Microbaculum marinisediminis: one gene and its partner. Each later gene encodes a partner of the first gene's protein in a complex. Links are inferred from orthologs where the notes say so. Each region holds a gene or a part of one and is shown on either strand. Other genes may lie near its edges. The genes, in order: MUB46_RS12270 and uvrB.

Region 1 (7,350 bases):
AAGGAGGCGAAGGCCTACACGATCGCTGGCTATGTGGAGTACCAGACCGCCGGACGGCTCTATAAGAGCAACACGCTGTCGGCCCGGGTCACGGCGCATCCGTAGCCATGCCTGCCGTTTCGGCAGACGGACCGATGTGATCGGCCTGTGACAGCGTGACCGTTGGCAGCGCCGATCGAGACCCGGTAATCTGTCGCCATCCCTGTCGGACGCGCAGAAGCGGGCTTTTCGGATGCGGATGTCGGTGATCCTTTCGGCTCTCATGGGCCTGGCCCTGATGACGGCCCTGGTGGCAGGGCCGGCGCACGCGCAGGAGACGCAACCCGAGGCCTGTCCCGACGTTCCGCCGATGTCTGCCGGCGACGACGCGGCCGGGGCGGCGATCTTCGATGCCTATTGCGGACGCTGCCACGAGGCGAACAAGCTCGCCGGGGCCTATTTCGCGGGCACCGGCGGCGAAACCGCCCGCGCGCGGCAGGCCGAGCTCGCCGCGTTTCTCGACCGCCACAGCGCCTGCCCGCAGCGCGATCACGAAGCGCTCGCCGAGTGGATGCGCCGGCGCGCGGGCGCCCCGTGACGCCCGCCACGCTTTGATCGACATCATCGGCTGACCGCACGACATAGCCCGGATCTGCTATACTCCGAACGTCATGAACAAACGCCCCTACCGGATGCGGAAGCGCGCCGAAAGCCAGGCCGAGACGCGGCGCAGGATCGTCGAGGCGACGATCGCGCTGCATCAGACCAAGGGCCCTGCGGCGACCAGCATGGCCGACGTCGCCAAGCAGGCCGGCGTCGGCAAGGTCACGGTCTATCGCCATTTTCCCGACGAGCCGACGCTGTCGCGCGCCTGCTCGGGCCTCTATTTCGAGCGCCACCCCTTCCCCGACCCGCAGACCTGGCGGCGGATCGACGATCCGCTGGAACGGCTGCGCCACGGGCTGGGCGAGGCCTACGCCTATCACGCCGAGACGCAGCAGATGATGGGCCACGTCCTGGCCGACGCGCGCGACCATCCAGTCGTGCGACCCTACCACGCCCTGTGGGCGGCGGCTGCCGACATCATTCTGGACGCCTGGCTGCCGCGCGACGACGAGACGGCGCTGCGCGCCGGCCTCGTCATGGCGCTCAGCTTCGAGACATGGCGCGCACTGGTGAAGGAACAGGGCCTGAGCCAGGACCAGGCGGTCGCGCTGATCGAACGGCTGATGTGCGACTGCGCGTGATCGGTGGAGCCGTGGACGGCCCCGGGGGCCCGCCGGCGGGCACACCGCCATACCGGCGACGTGGGGCGCGAATCCGTCTCTAGTGCGCCGATGATCACCACGCTGGCCATTTCCGGCTACCGCTCCATCCGCGAGCTGGTGATGCCGCTCGAGCGGCTGACGCTCGTCACCGGCGCCAACGGCAGCGGCAAGTCGAGCCTCTACCGTGCCGTCCGCCTGCTCGCCGATGTGGCGCAAGGGCGGGTGATCGGCGCGCTGGCCCGCGAGGGCGGGCTGGAGTCGACGCTCTGGGCGGGGCCGGAAGCCTTCTCGCGAGCCATGAAGGCCGGACACCAGCCCGTCCAGGGTACGCTGCGCAAGGGCCGGGTCGCGCTGAAGCTCGGCTTCGCCAGCGACGACTACGGCTACGCGATCGATCTCGGCCTGCCGCCCGCAGACGCGACCTCGGCCTTCAACCAGGATCCCGAGATCAAGGCCGAGGCGCTGTGGGCGGGCGAGTGCCTGCGCCGCGCCAACGAGATCGCCTCGCGGCGCGGACCGGCCGTGCAGGTGCTCAGCGAGACGGGGACGCGCGACACCGTCCTGTCGACGCTGCCGAGCTTCGATTCCATGATGACGCACGCCGCCGACCCGACGAGCGCGCCGGAGCTTCTGGAGCTACGCGAGCGGATGCGCGGCTGGCGCTTCTACGACCACCTGCGCACCGACCGTGACGCGCCGGCGCGCCGCCCGCAGATCGGCACGCGCACCCTGACGCTCGCCGGCGACGGCGCCGACCTCGCGGCCGCGTTCCAGACCATCCGCGAGATCGGCAATCCCGTGGCGCTCGACGAGGCAATCGCCGACGCCTTTCCCGGTTCCTCCATTGAAGTGTCGGTCGGCAACGGCCTGTTCGAACTCCTGATGCATCAGCACGGCCTGTTGCGGCCGCTGTCGACCGCCGAGCTGTCCGACGGGACCCTGCGCTACCTGCTGCTCGCCGTCGCGCTCATGACGCCGCGCCCCGCGCCGCTGATCGTCCTGAACGAGCCGGAAACGAGCCTGCATCCGAACCTGCTGCCGGCACTCGCCCGGCTGATCGCGACGGCGGCGGAGCGCTCCCAGGTGATCGTGGTCTCCCATGCCTCGGGCCTCGTCGAGGCGCTGTCGGGGGAGCGCGACACCGTCGCCTACGAGCTGCGAAAGGAACTCGGCGAAACGGTCACCGACTGTCCCGATCCGCCGGCGTGGGACTGGCCGAAGCGCTAGGCCGCCGGGGCGGGTGAAGGACCGGGTCCCGTGTCGGGACCAGGCGGTCGCGCTGATCGAACGGCTGATGCGCGAATGGGGGAGTAGGGGAACAAACCCGCCAATTCCCCTCCCCGCCGCCATTTCGCGCTACAGTCTCTTGAGCCCGAATCAGGAACACGCCATATCCATCCGATGGCCGAACGCCACATAGACCCCATGCATGACACGCCCCCACCGGCGACATCTCCCCGCCCCGGCGGCATTGCCGCGCGGGCGCGCGCGGCCGCGGGCCCCGCGTATCTCCAGGGGCTGAACCCGGAGCAATCGCGCGCGATCGAAACGCTGGGAGGTCCCGTGCTGGTGCTCGCCGGCGCGGGCACCGGCAAGACGCGGGTGCTGACCACGCGGATCGCCCACATCCTCACGCAGGGCCTTGCCCGCCCCGGCCAGATCCTGGCGGTGACCTTCACCAACAAGGCGGCGCGCGAGATGAAGGAGCGCATCGGCAAGCTGATCGGCGAATCCGTCGAGGGCATGCCCTGGCTTGGCACCTTCCATTCGATCTGCGTGAAGATCCTGCGCAGCCACGCCGAGGCCGTCGACCTCAAGCGCGACTTCACCATCCTCGACACAGACGACCAGATCCGCCTTCTGAAGCAGGTGATCCAGGCCGCCGACCTCGACGAGAAGCGCTGGCCGGCGCGCCAGCTCGCCGCCTCCATCGACCGCTGGAAGAACCGCGCGCTCACCCCCGACAAGGTGCCGTCGGGCGACGCCTACGCCTTCGCCGGCATGGGCGACGAGCTCTACAAGGCCTATCAGGCGCGGCTGAAGACCCTCAACGCGGTGGATTTCGGCGACCTTCTCCTGGAGGTCATACGACTGTTCCGCGAGAACCCGGACATCCTGACGAGCTATCAGGACCGCTTCCGCTACATGCTGGTCGACGAGTACCAGGACACCAACGTCGCCCAGTACCTGTGGCTGCGCCTGCTCGCCCAGAAGGACGAGCCGAACCTGTGCTGCGTCGGCGACGACGACCAGTCGATCTACGGCTGGCGCGGCGCCGAGGTGGACAACATCCTGCGCTTCGAGAAGGATTTCCCCGGCGCCGTGGTGATCCGGCTGGAGCAGAACTACCGCTCGACGTCGAACATCCTCGAGGCCGCCTCGCACCTGATCGCCCACAACGAGGGCCGGCTCGGCAAGACCCTGCACACCAAGGGCGACGCCGGCGACAAGGTGACCGTCACCTGCGCCTGGGATTCCGAGGAGGAGGCCCGGCTGATCGGCGACGAGATCGAGCGGCTGCAGCGCGACGGGGAATCGCTCGACGACATGGCGATCCTGGTGCGCGCGTCGTTCCAGATGCGCGAGTTCGAGGACCGCTTCATCACGCTGGGCCTGCCCTACCGCGTCATCGGCGGCCCCCGCTTCTACGAGCGCGCCGAGATCCGCGACGCCGTGGCCTATCTGCGCGCCACCATGCAGCCGGCCGACGACCTCGCCTTCGAGCGCATCGTCAACACGCCGCGGCGCGGCATCGGCGACGCCACCGTGCGCACCATCCACGACGTGGCGCGGGCGCGCGGCATCCCGATGATGCAGGCGGCGCTGGAGCTGACCGAATCCGAGGAATTGAAGGCCAAGGCGCGCAACAGCCTGCGCAGCCTGATGGAATCCTTCGCGCGCTGGCGCGGCCAGCTCGACGCCCTGCCCCAGGCGGAGCTCGCCGCGATCATCCTCGAGGAATCCGGCTATACCGAGATGTGGCAGCGCGAACGCTCGGCCGACGCGCCGGGCCGGCTGGAGAACCTGAAGGAACTGCTGCGCTCCATGGAGGAGTTCGAGTCCATGCTCGGCTTCCTCGAACATATCTCGCTGGTGATGGACACCGAGTCCGGCGACGACGGGGAAAAGGTCAGCCTGATGACCCTCCACGCAGCCAAGGGCCTGGAATTCGGCACCGTCTTCCTGCCCGGCTGGGAGGAAGGCCTGTTCCCGCATCAGCGCTCGCTGGACGAGAGCGGCCGCGCCGGGCTGGAGGAGGAGCGCCGCCTCGCCTATGTCGGCATCACGCGGGCCAAGCGCCGCGCCGCGCTCTTTTTCGCCACCAACCGCCGCATCCACGGCCTGTGGCAGTCGACGGCGGCCTCGCGCTTCCTCGACGAACTGCCGGAAAAGAATGTCGAGGTCGTCGACACCGGCTCGCTGAGGACGAGCGGCGGCGGCTACGGGGGCGGCTACGGCAACAGCCGCTTCGACGAGCGCGAGCCCTTCGCCTCGACCTATTCCACCCCTGGCTGGCAGCGGGCGCAGAAGAACCGGGAGCGCACGGCGAACAGCAATCCGTGGAAGGAACCGCCGATGCTGGAGGGCGAGGTGCTCGCCCGCTCGACCGGCACCGACTCCGGCTATTCCGTCGGCGAGCGCGTCTTCCATCAGAAGTTCGGCTACGGCCGCATCACCGCGGTCGACGGCAACAAGCTGACCGTGAAGTTCGACCATTCGGGCCCGAAGCGGGTGCTCGACAGCTTCGTCGAGAAGCACTGAGGCGGTCGGCCCGGCCTAGCCGGGCGCGAACGTCTCAAGCCATTGCCAGGCCCGCACGAGCTCGATCGCGATCCGGATCGCGGCGCCGACGAATATCAGCCCCAGCACCCAGACCCGGTTGATGCTAGCCGCGAAATAGAGGGTACTGGCGTCCTCGCGAAGGGCCTCTTGCCTGTCGGGAGACGAAGCCGGGTCGAGGCCGGATTCCTCCATGAGCGACCGCAGGCTGCCGCCAGGAAGTCTAGACGTTTCGACCGTAGCCCCGACTGCCTCTGATCGAAGATCAGCCGGACACCGTCGCGATCAGGACGTCCGGGGCGTCTCCGCGTGCTCCAGCCGCTGCGCCCGTGCGATCCGCCGCGACGACACGACCAGGGCGACGACGAACAGTCCCGTCATCAGCAGGATGATGGTCGGCGCCGGCGCGCTGTCGATGAAGAAGCTGAGATAGACGCCGGTGAACGACGCGCCGGCGGCGATCAGCACCGCCGCCACCAGCATCGCCCCGAAGCTGCGGGTGATCAGGAACGCGATGGCGCCCGGCGCGATCAGCATGCCGATCGCCAGGATGATGCCGACGGCCTTGAGGGCGCCGACGATGGTCAGCGACAGGATCGACAACAGGCCGTAGTGCAGCAGGCGCACCGGCAGGCCGAGGGTGCGCGCCTGCGCCGGATCGAAGGCGTGCAGCAGCAGGTCGCGCCACTTCACCGCGATGATCGCCGTTACCACCAGCGCGATGACACCGGATTCCAACAGGTCGGCCGGGCCGACGCCCAGCATGTCGCCGAACAGGATGTGGTCGAGATGCACATCCGACTGGACCTTGGTGTAGAGCACGATGCCGAGCCCGAACATGCCGGAGAACACCACGCCCATCACCGTATCCTGCTTGATGCGGCTGTTCTCCTTCAGGAAGCCGGTCAGGAGCGCGCAGGTCATGCCGGCCGCGAAGGCCCCGATGGCGAGCGGGATCGCCAGGATGTAGGCGATCACGACGCCGGGCAGGATCGCATGGGCAATGGCGTCGCCCATCAGCGACCAGCCCTTCAGCACCAGGAAGCACGACAGCAGCGCCGTCGGCACCGCGACCAGGACGGAGATCAAGAGCGCGTCGCGCATGAACGCGAACTGGAACGGCTGGACGAGGGTCTCGATCAGGCTCATTGCGCCGCCTCCGCTTCGCGTTCCAGCGCCGGCTCCGCAAGCCGGCCCGCCTTCAGCGCCTCGGCCGCGCGCCGCCGCGCCGCCAGCATCCCGTGCTTGGGCGCCAGGAAGAAGGCCGTCAGGAAGATCAGCGTCTGCAGGCAGATGATGATGCCGCCGGTCGCCCCGTCGAGGAAATAGCTCGCATAGGCGCCGACGAAGCTGGTCGCGGCCCCGATCGCGATGCTGAGCAGGATGAGCCGGGGAAACCGGTCGGTGAGCAGATAGGCCGTCGCGCCGGGCGTCACCACCATAGCGATCACCAGGAAGGCGCCCACGGTCTGCAGGGCCGCCACCGTGCAGGCCGACAGCAGGGTGAAGAACACGATCTTGAGCAGCGTCGGCCGCAATCCGACGGAGCGGGCATGGGTCTCGTCGAAGAAGGTCACCATGAGGTCCTTCCACTTCGCCGCCAGCACCGCGAGCGAGACGAAGCCGATGATGGCGAGCTGCAGCGTATCCCCGGGCGTGATCGCCAGGATGTTGCCGAGCACGATGGTCTGGATGTTCACCGAGGTCGGCGACAGCGACACCATGAACAGCCCGAGCCCGAAGAAGGAGGTGAAGATCAGGCCGATGATGGTGTCCTCCTTCAGCCGGGTACGCTGGTTGAGGAACAGCATGGCGCCGGCGGCAAGGCCGCCCGACAGGAACGCGCCGAGCGAGAACGGCAGGCCCAGCATGTAGGCGCCGGCGACGCCGGGCACGATCGAATGGGACAGGGCGTCGCCGATCAGCGACCAGCCCTTGAGCATCAGGTAGGCCGACAGGAAGGCGCAGACCGCGCCGACCAGCGCGCTGACCCACATGGCGTTGACCATGTAGCCGTAGGCAAAGGGTTCCAGCAGCGTCGCCATCATGGTGCCGGTCCGCGTTTGCCTGCCCGGTTTGACGACCGGCCCGCCGTCCGGTCCGACGTCCGGGCATCGTCGTCGTCACCGTAGAAGACCAGCGGCCGCTCGTCGTCGGTCAGGACGGTCAGGCGCCGGTCGTCGGCATCCTCGTGCAGATCCGTGCCGCCCAGCACGAAATGGCGCAGCACGCCGCCGAAGGTCTTCTCCAGATTGGCCTGCGTGAATATCCGCTCGGTCGGGCCGTGGGCGAGCACGGTTCCCTTGAGCAGCACCGTCCGGTC
Region 2 (7,623 bases), on another replicon or contig:
CTGCCGTCGAAATTTCCACAGCCGATGAAACGTCCGGCACCAAATGGCGATTAAATGGGCTTGTGGCCGGCTCCCCCCCACCCTATATGTTGCATCGCAGCATCGGATTCCGGTGCTGCAGCCCTCCTTGGGCGTTTCCTCCCTAGACTTGGGCCGTCCGGTACCCCCGGACGGTCCCTTTTTCTTTCCCCCTTTACATTCCCCCTGACGCAGCGCATCGCCGACCGGCGACGCGGACCGATATGGGCGGCTACCTGACACCCTGCTGTCAGCAGACTACCCACGGACACCCGCGCCCCCCTCGCCTTTGCGGCTGACTCGGCCCATATTGCGGCCATGGCCAAGCGCAAGACATCCGACCGGGCGGGCTTCGACGAAGCGCCGCAGGCGTCCTTCGACTCCCAAGTACCGTGGCATGCCGAAGCCCTGACCGGGACGCAGCAAGAGGCGAGGACGGCCGAAGGCCGGACCGGGAAACAACAGAAGCCCCCCAGGACTCCGAATTCCAAGGCCTCCCGCCCCGCCCGTGCGCCGCGCATCGAGGGCACCGAGGGCATCGACCTGATGGAGCCGGGCTCCGGCATCGCGCCGGCGTCGCAGGCGCCGGTGACGGACGACCTGGAAGTCTCGATGGCCGCGCGCGAGGCGCGCGACAACCTGACGGCGCTCCTGGAGCGCGGCCGGCCATTCTACGTGCCCGACAACGCGCCGGACTGGGTGCCGCACCGCCCGCCACGGCCGGAGAAGTCGGAAGGCGGCGTCGCCCTTAAGATCGTCTCGGACTACGAGCCGCGCGGCGACCAGCCGACCGCGATCGCCGAGCTTGTCGAGGGCGTAAAGGCGCACGAGGACACCCAGGTGCTGCTCGGCGTCACCGGTTCGGGCAAGACCTTCACCATGGCGCACGTGATCGAGCGCACCCAGCGCCCGGCGCTGATCCTGGCGCCGAACAAGACCCTGGCGGCGCAGCTCTACGGCGAGTTCAGGAGCTTCTTCCCGGACAACGCGGTCGAGTATTTCGTCTCCTACTACGACTACTACCAGCCGGAGGCCTACGTTCCGCGCTCCGACACCTATATCGAGAAGGAATCGTCGATCAACGAACAGATCGACCGCATGCGCCACGCCGCCACGCGCGCCCTGCTGGAGCGCGACGATGTGGTGATCATCGCCTCGGTGTCGTGCATCTACGGTATCGGCTCGGTCGAGACCTACACGGCGATGACCTTCATGCTGAAGCTCGGCGAGCGCATCGACCAGCGCCAGCTCCTCGCCGATCTCGTCGCCCTGCACTACCGCCGCAACGATCATGGCTTCCAGCGCGGCGCCTTCCGCGTCCGCGGCGACACGGTCGAGGTCTGGCCGGCGCATCTGGAGGACCGGGCCTGGCGCATCTCCCTGTTCGGCGACGAGGTCGAGGAACTGACCGAGTTCGACCCGCTGACGGGCCAGAAGACCGACGCCTTCAAGTCGATCAAGCTCTACGCCAACTCGCACTACGTGACGCCGCGGCCGACGCTGCAGCAGGCGATCAAGGGCATCAAGGCGGAGCTGAAGCTCCGTCTCGACGAGCTGAATCGCGCGGGGCGCCTGCTCGAGGCGCAGCGCCTGGAACAGCGCACGGTGTTCGATCTGGAGATGCTGGAGGCGACCGGCTCCTGCGCCGGCATCGAGAACTATTCCCGCTATCTGACCGGCCGCGCCCCGGGGGAACCGCCCCCGACCCTGTTCGAGTACCTGCCCGACGACGCCCTGGTCTTCGTCGACGAGAGCCACGTCACCGTCCCGCAGATCGGCGGCATGTATCGCGGCGACTTCCGGCGCAAGGCGACGCTCGCCGAATACGGCTTCCGCCTGCCCTCCTGCATGGACAACCGGCCGCTCCGGTTCGAGGAATGGGACGCCATGCGCCCGCAGACCGTCTGCGTCTCGGCGACGCCGGGCGGCTGGGAAATGAACCAGACCGGCGGCGTCTTCGCCGAGCAGGTCATCCGCCCGACCGGCCTGGTCGATCCGCCCGTCGAGGTGCGTCCGGCGACCTCGCAGGTCGACGACCTGCTCGACGAGGTCAAGCAGGTCGCCGCGAGAGGCTACCGTTCGCTGGTGACGGTGCTCACCAAGCGCATGGCGGAGGACCTGACCGAGTATCTGCACGAGCAGGGCGTGCGCGTGCGCTACATGCACTCCGACATCGACACGCTGGAGCGCATCGAGATCATCCGCGACCTGCGCCTCGGCACCTTCGACGTGCTCATCGGCATCAACCTGCTGCGCGAGGGTCTCGACATCCCCGAATGCGCCTTCGTCGCGATCCTCGACGCCGACAAGGAAGGCTTCCTGCGCTCGGAGACCTCGCTGGTCCAGACCATCGGCCGCGCCGCGCGCAACGTCGACGGCAAGGTGATCCTCTACGCCGACAGGATCACCGGCTCGATGGAGCGGGCGATGGCCGAGACCACGCGCCGCCGCGAGAAGCAGGTGGCGTGGAACACCGAGAACGGCATCACGCCGGAATCGGTGAAGAAGAACATCGCCGACATCCTCGGCTCGGTCTACGAGCAGGACCACGTCACCGTCGATTCCGGCCTCGCCGAGGCCGGCGCCACCTATGGCCACAACCTGCGCGCCGTTATCGAGGACCTGTCGAAGAAGATGCGCGAGGCCGCCGCCGACCTCGAATTCGAGGAGGCCGCCCGCCTGCGCGACGAGATCAAGCGGCTGGAACAGGCGGAACTGGCCGCGGCGGAGGATCCGATGGCCTATCCCGACGCCGACGCCTCGCCAAAGGGCAAGAAGACGAAGAAGGCACAAGAGGCGCGGAGAGCCGCCAGCTCAGGCTCCGGCGCGACCGGGAAGCGACAAGCGGCGAAGAGCGGCGAAGGCGCGACCGGGACGCGACAAGAGGCGGGGAAGGCCGAAGGCCTGACAGGGAAGCAAGAATCAGCACTCGCGCCGTCAGAGCGCGTGCGCAAGCACACGCTGGACGAGATGGGCATGAAGGACCTCCCCGAGCCGCTGACGCCGGAGGGTTGGACGCCGAAACAGGCGCCAGCTCCCCTTGGCACGAGCGCAAAGGGCCGCTCGTCCGGCGGGAAACCGGGCACCCGGACGTTCCGCAAGAAGGGCCACTAGACACCGCCCGACGGGTCCATCGCGGTCGTCCCCGTGTTTTCCTGAACGATACCCCTGCTCGCGCGTTCAGGTGCGGTTCAGGCGCGGCCTGTCAAACCTCCTGCAACGGAACGGATGCGTTTCGAGGCCCGCCGCACGACGCGGAAGGCCGGCGCCCCGCCCCGAGATCCGACATCTCGGATGTGACAGGAGACATGTCATGAACCGGTATCTGAAAACCACCGCCGCCGCCGGCCTCGTCCTCGCGCTGGGGGCGGCCGCCCTGCCCGCCGCCGCCAACGCCGGCGGCTATCGCCACAACCACGGCGCCGCCGCCGCGGCAGGCCTGTTCGGCTTCGCCGCCGGCGCGGTCGTCGGCTCGACGCTGAGCACGCCCCGCTACTACGCCCCGCGCCCTTACTACGCCCCGCGCCCCTACTACGCCCCGCGGCCTTACTACGATCCCTCCCCGGTCTACTATGCCAAGCCGGCGCCGTGGAGCCCGGCCTGGTACCGCTACTGCTCGGCGAAGTATCGCAGCTTCAACCCGAACACCGGCTATTTCCTCGGCTATGACGGGCGCCATCATTTCTGCCGCTGATCCGCGCCGCCATTCCGCGATCACGAGCGGCCGCGACGCTCCCCGTCGCGGCCGTTAGTGTTCTGCTAACCACAACCGCAACAGCATCGCGGTACGCTCCGCGCCGCAATCACGCGCCCCGCTAAACCGTTTGTCGGAACCATCCGCGATGGCTATCGTGCTACGGAGCCACCCGTGGCCTGTCGGCACGGCCTTTCGGCTTCTAAATCTTTGAAATTATTCCGCAAATGAGGGCTGGAATGAATCACGCTTTTAAATCCACCGCGCGCGCGGTGGTCGCGGCGACGTGTTTGATCGGCGTCGGCGCGACCACATCGCTGGCGGCCGGAACCGTCTCCTCGGGGGAGTTGAAATCTTCTTCTTCCGCCGGAGAGGTGGCGCTCCCCGCAAATCCGCAGAACAAGATGCCGCTGGCGAGCATGGAGGCGTTCGTGCCCGACGCACAGGTCAGGAGCCCGCGCATCCGGGGCGCCTCCGGCGTGTCGTTGTCCTCGGAGAGCATGGCGTCCCAGGAATTGGCGACCGAAGGTGCGGAAGCCTTCGGCAAGGCGCGGGTGCCCTACACCACCGTCCGCGTTGCCGTCCGGTCCCTCGGCACATCCACGACGGCGGCGATGACCCCCGTCACCAGCTATCCGTTCCGGCCCACCGGCAAGCTCTGGGCACGCTGGGGCGACAGCTGGTTCGTGTGCACCGCATCGCTGGTCAAGCCGAGCGTGCTGATCACCGCCGCCCACTGCATCTTCGAGTACGGCAGGAAGTCCAACGGCTGGGCCGACGAAGTGCGGTTCATTCCGGCCAACTACAACTCTGACACCGGCCCGTATGGGTCGTTCACCGCCCGCGATCTGCGCGTACCGACGCCCTATTACAGGGGACGGGACACCTGCTCCCAGCGCGGCGTCGTCTGCAACAACGACCTGGCGACGGTCGTCCTGAACGCGAACGCTTCCTCTGACTACGCCGGCGATATCGTCGGCTGGTACGCTTACGGCTGGAACGGCTACTCCTACACGCCCTCCAAGATCCTCGGCTCCAAGACCGTCGTACACATCACCCAACTCGGCTATCCCCAGGCCTTCGACGGCGGCTACCAGATGCAGCGAACCGACGCGGTCGGCTGGTACCTGAAGGACGGCAACCTGAAGAACACGCAGATCGGCTCCGCCCAGACCGGCGGATCGAGCGGCGGCCCATGGCTGGTCAATCTCGGCGTGAAAGCCTCGATCGATACCTCGGAGGCGAGTTTCGGTCGCAAATCGGCCCAGGCGGTCGTCGGCGTCACCAGCTATGGCTGGATCGACAAGAACATCAACCGCCAGGGCGCGTCCTACTTCGGACAGAACAAGCAGTTCTCCGGCAGGGATTATGGCGGCTACGGCGCGGGCAATATCGGCAAGATCATGTACGATACCTGCCGGTCCCATTCCTGGGCCTGCTGATCCGTATCACGCGCGGCGGCGCCGTACCGTCGCGCCCCTGCCAGACGGAACAAAGCCCAGACAGAACAAAGCGTGGCGCGGCCGAAAGGTCGCGCCACATCCACATTCAGTGGGCGGCGATCAGATCCCCCGCCAGGAAGCAGTAGAAGGCATCGACATCGCCGGTGGAGTCGACGAAGGCATTCACCGTAACGCCACCGTCGACGACCGTGTCGGTATCGGCGCGAAAGGCGAAATACTGCGTATTGCCCTGTACGCCCACGCGATTGGACGCGAGATCCACGACCACTTCGCCACCGTCGATCATCTCACGGCGCACGCCGATATGCGAAACGTGCCCGGGCGTCGTCACCTGGGCGGCGCAGGACAGCGCGAATACCTTGAGCCGCCGGCCATCCGGCACGCGATACATCTGCCGCTGGCACGGCGTCCCCTCGCAGGACATGTAGAAGAAGCTGGAATGCGGTGTCCCGTCGGGATCACCCGTGGCCGCGCCCGCCGCCGGCGCACCGCCTGCGACCGTGAACCAACCAGTCGCGATCAGGACAAGGGCCAGTCCCGCCTCCTTGTAGACGGTTCGGCCGGACACACGCGCAGACACGGCTACTCTCCTTTACGGAAACACGAACAGCCGCATCTATTTCGCAGGCGCATATCACGCGTATTTCGAGATCGTTTCAATTGTTTCGCCGCGACTGCCCCAAGGGAAAGGGGTTTTGCCAATCGGCTGAATTGCAGTCGACTCAATGTTTAGCCGCCTGCTTTAACCTCGATTAACGGCGTTTTCGATCAGATCTCCACGTTTTCACGCCAAAACGGCACGAAAAACGATCTGTTAATCATTGCCACCAAAACATGCCCCAAAGCCCGGTATTCGGCGGTCCGGTCGCTGAAAACCGACCCCTGCACCCATGCGCGCGCATGCAATCCACCCGAAAGGGGCTGAAATGATCAGATATCTCCGGCCGGCTTCGCTGGCATCCACGATGGTCGCCGCCGCCTGTCTGGCCGGCGCGGTCTCCGCGTCGGCACAGTCGGCGGGCATCGTCTCCCATCCGCTCGAGTCCATGGATGCCCGCGAGGGATTCAGCGAGGCCGATCTGATGGGGCCTTTCAGGACGCGCATGCCGGTCGTCGGCCAGAGCGTCCTGGACTCGCTCAAACCGGCGGGCGCGCCCACTGGCACGCCAGCCGTTTCCAGACAGAACGGAGGCGCCGAGTCCTTAGACGTCGCGCCGATGGCCTACGGAACGGAAGGCATTCCCTATACGACCGTTCGCGCCGCCGTCACCCGGCCGGGCTTCGCCAACAACAAGAAGATGGTCCCGATCACGAGCCGGCCCTACAGCACCACCGGCAAGCTCTACATGAAGTTTGACGGCTCGGTCTTTGTCTGCACCGCGTCGCTGCTGCGAAAGGGCGTCCTGGTGACCGCCGCCCATTGCATCAGCGAATTCGGCGATGGACCGGGCGGTTTCGCCGATGCGGTGGTGTGGTACCCAGCCATGGTCAGCGGCGGCAAAAAGGGCCGACCGTACGGCCGCTTCCGCGCCATCAACATCTTCGTGCCCGAGCCCTATTTCGACGGCAGCGATACCTGCACCGTCAACGGCATCGTCTGCAACAACGACGTCGCCACGATCGCGCTCCGGAAGGAAAAGGTGCGGTACCGGACCTTCCGCGGCAAGAAGAAGGTACGCAAGAAGTTCCCGGGACAACTGGTCGGCACCTATCGGTTCGGCACCAACGGCTACTCCTACACCACGTTGCCGGCGGAACTCGGTGGTGCTTCCGCCGCGCAGATCACGCAGCTCGGCTACCCCGTCGCCCTGGACAAGGGCCTGCAGATGCAGCGCACCGATTCGATCGGCGTTCGCGTCGACGACGGCAACCTGATCAACACGCTGATCGGGTCGGCCCAGACCGGCGGCTCCAGCGGCGGCCCGTGGCTCGTCAATTTCGGCACGCGGCCGAGCGTCGATACCACCGACGCCTCTCTGGGCTTCGCAAGCACGCCGAACGTCGTCGTGGGCGTGACCAGCTACGGCGTCGAAACCCCGACGAACGTCAACTATCAGGGCTCGTCGTTTTTCGGACAGAACGTCGAGTATCCGGACGCCGACTATGGCGGCTGGGGCCCCGGCAACATCGGCGCTCTGATGATGGCGACCTGCACCCAGAACGCCGCCTCCTGCTGACGTTCAGCAACAAGACCTGAAAAGCGAAGACCCGGCACGCCGCGTGCCGGGTCTTTTTTTGCCTGCGCGGGCTCGTAAGCGTTCCCGCCCATGAGCCCATAGGAATCCGTGCACCTTGTGAGAGCGGCGAGCGGGAAACCCTTCGTTAACGATACCGGCGAAACAAAGGAAACACGCGGTGCAATACGGATGAAATCCGGACGCGCCATAAAGGCTTCGCAACGGACCGGCGAAGAGGTCGCCGGCCGACTGGGACAGACGTCCGGATCAC

Evidence for each region.
Region 2: the proteins of MUB46_RS12270 (region 1) and uvrB are in contact, whole or in part, in a crystal structure (PDB 7EGT), measured with the Thermus thermophilus proteins. The link is inferred for Microbaculum marinisediminis from one-to-one orthologs. Residues at the interface, in WP_096412145.1 of Thermus thermophilus: His654, Arg656, Phe657, Gln666, Asp668, Glu669, Lys680, Arg681, Leu682, Ser683, Lys685, Tyr686, Ala687; in WP_096411307.1 of Thermus thermophilus: Glu23, Leu25, Arg26, Asp27, Gly28, Glu29, Arg30, Phe31, Arg55, Glu326, Asp327, Phe328, Glu379, Ser382, Gln383, His398, Gly400, Arg401.

What each region holds. Positions count from the first base shown.
Region 1 is NZ_JALIDZ010000005.1:154,682-162,031, reverse strand. The notes cover bases 2,282-5,340. They hold MUB46_RS12270 (ATP-dependent helicase), read left to right. Parts: upstream 2,282-2,672; coding sequence 2,673-5,009; downstream 5,010-5,340. Other genes in these bases: MUB46_RS12260 (metal ABC transporter permease), read right to left, coding at 5,313-5,340; MUB46_RS12265 (hypothetical protein), read right to left, coding at 5,025-5,222; MUB46_RS12275 (AAA family ATPase), read left to right, coding at 2,282-2,474. Also shown: MUB46_RS12290 (hypothetical protein), read left to right, coding at 1-105; MUB46_RS12285 (hypothetical protein), read left to right, coding at 239-577; MUB46_RS12280 (TetR/AcrR family transcriptional regulator), read left to right, coding at 651-1,226; more of MUB46_RS12275, read left to right, coding at 1,317-2,281; more of MUB46_RS12260, read right to left, coding at 5,341-6,176; MUB46_RS12255 (metal ABC transporter permease), read right to left, coding at 6,173-7,075; MUB46_RS12250 (manganese/iron ABC transporter ATP-binding protein), read right to left, coding at 7,072-7,350. UniProt on the Escherichia coli protein: A helicase with DNA-dependent ATPase activity. Unwinds DNA duplexes with 3'-5' polarity. Translocates on single-stranded DNA with 3'-5' polarity. Initiates unwinding more efficiently from a nicked substrate than double-stranded DNA.
Region 2 is NZ_JALIDZ010000016.1:8,364-15,986, reverse strand. The notes cover bases 1-3,332. They hold uvrB (excinuclease ABC subunit UvrB), read left to right. Parts: upstream 1-336; coding sequence 337-3,132; downstream 3,133-3,332. Other genes in these bases: MUB46_RS23615 (BA14K family protein), read left to right, coding at 3,332-3,332. Outside these bases: more of MUB46_RS23615, read left to right, coding at 3,333-3,712; MUB46_RS23610 (hypothetical protein), read right to left, coding at 3,957-4,133; MUB46_RS23605 (trypsin-like serine peptidase), read left to right, coding at 4,144-5,154; MUB46_RS23600 (hypothetical protein), read right to left, coding at 5,261-5,755; MUB46_RS23595 (trypsin-like serine peptidase), read left to right, coding at 6,102-7,352. UniProt on the Escherichia coli protein: The UvrABC repair system catalyzes the recognition and processing of DNA lesions. A damage recognition complex composed of 2 UvrA and 2 UvrB subunits scans DNA for abnormalities.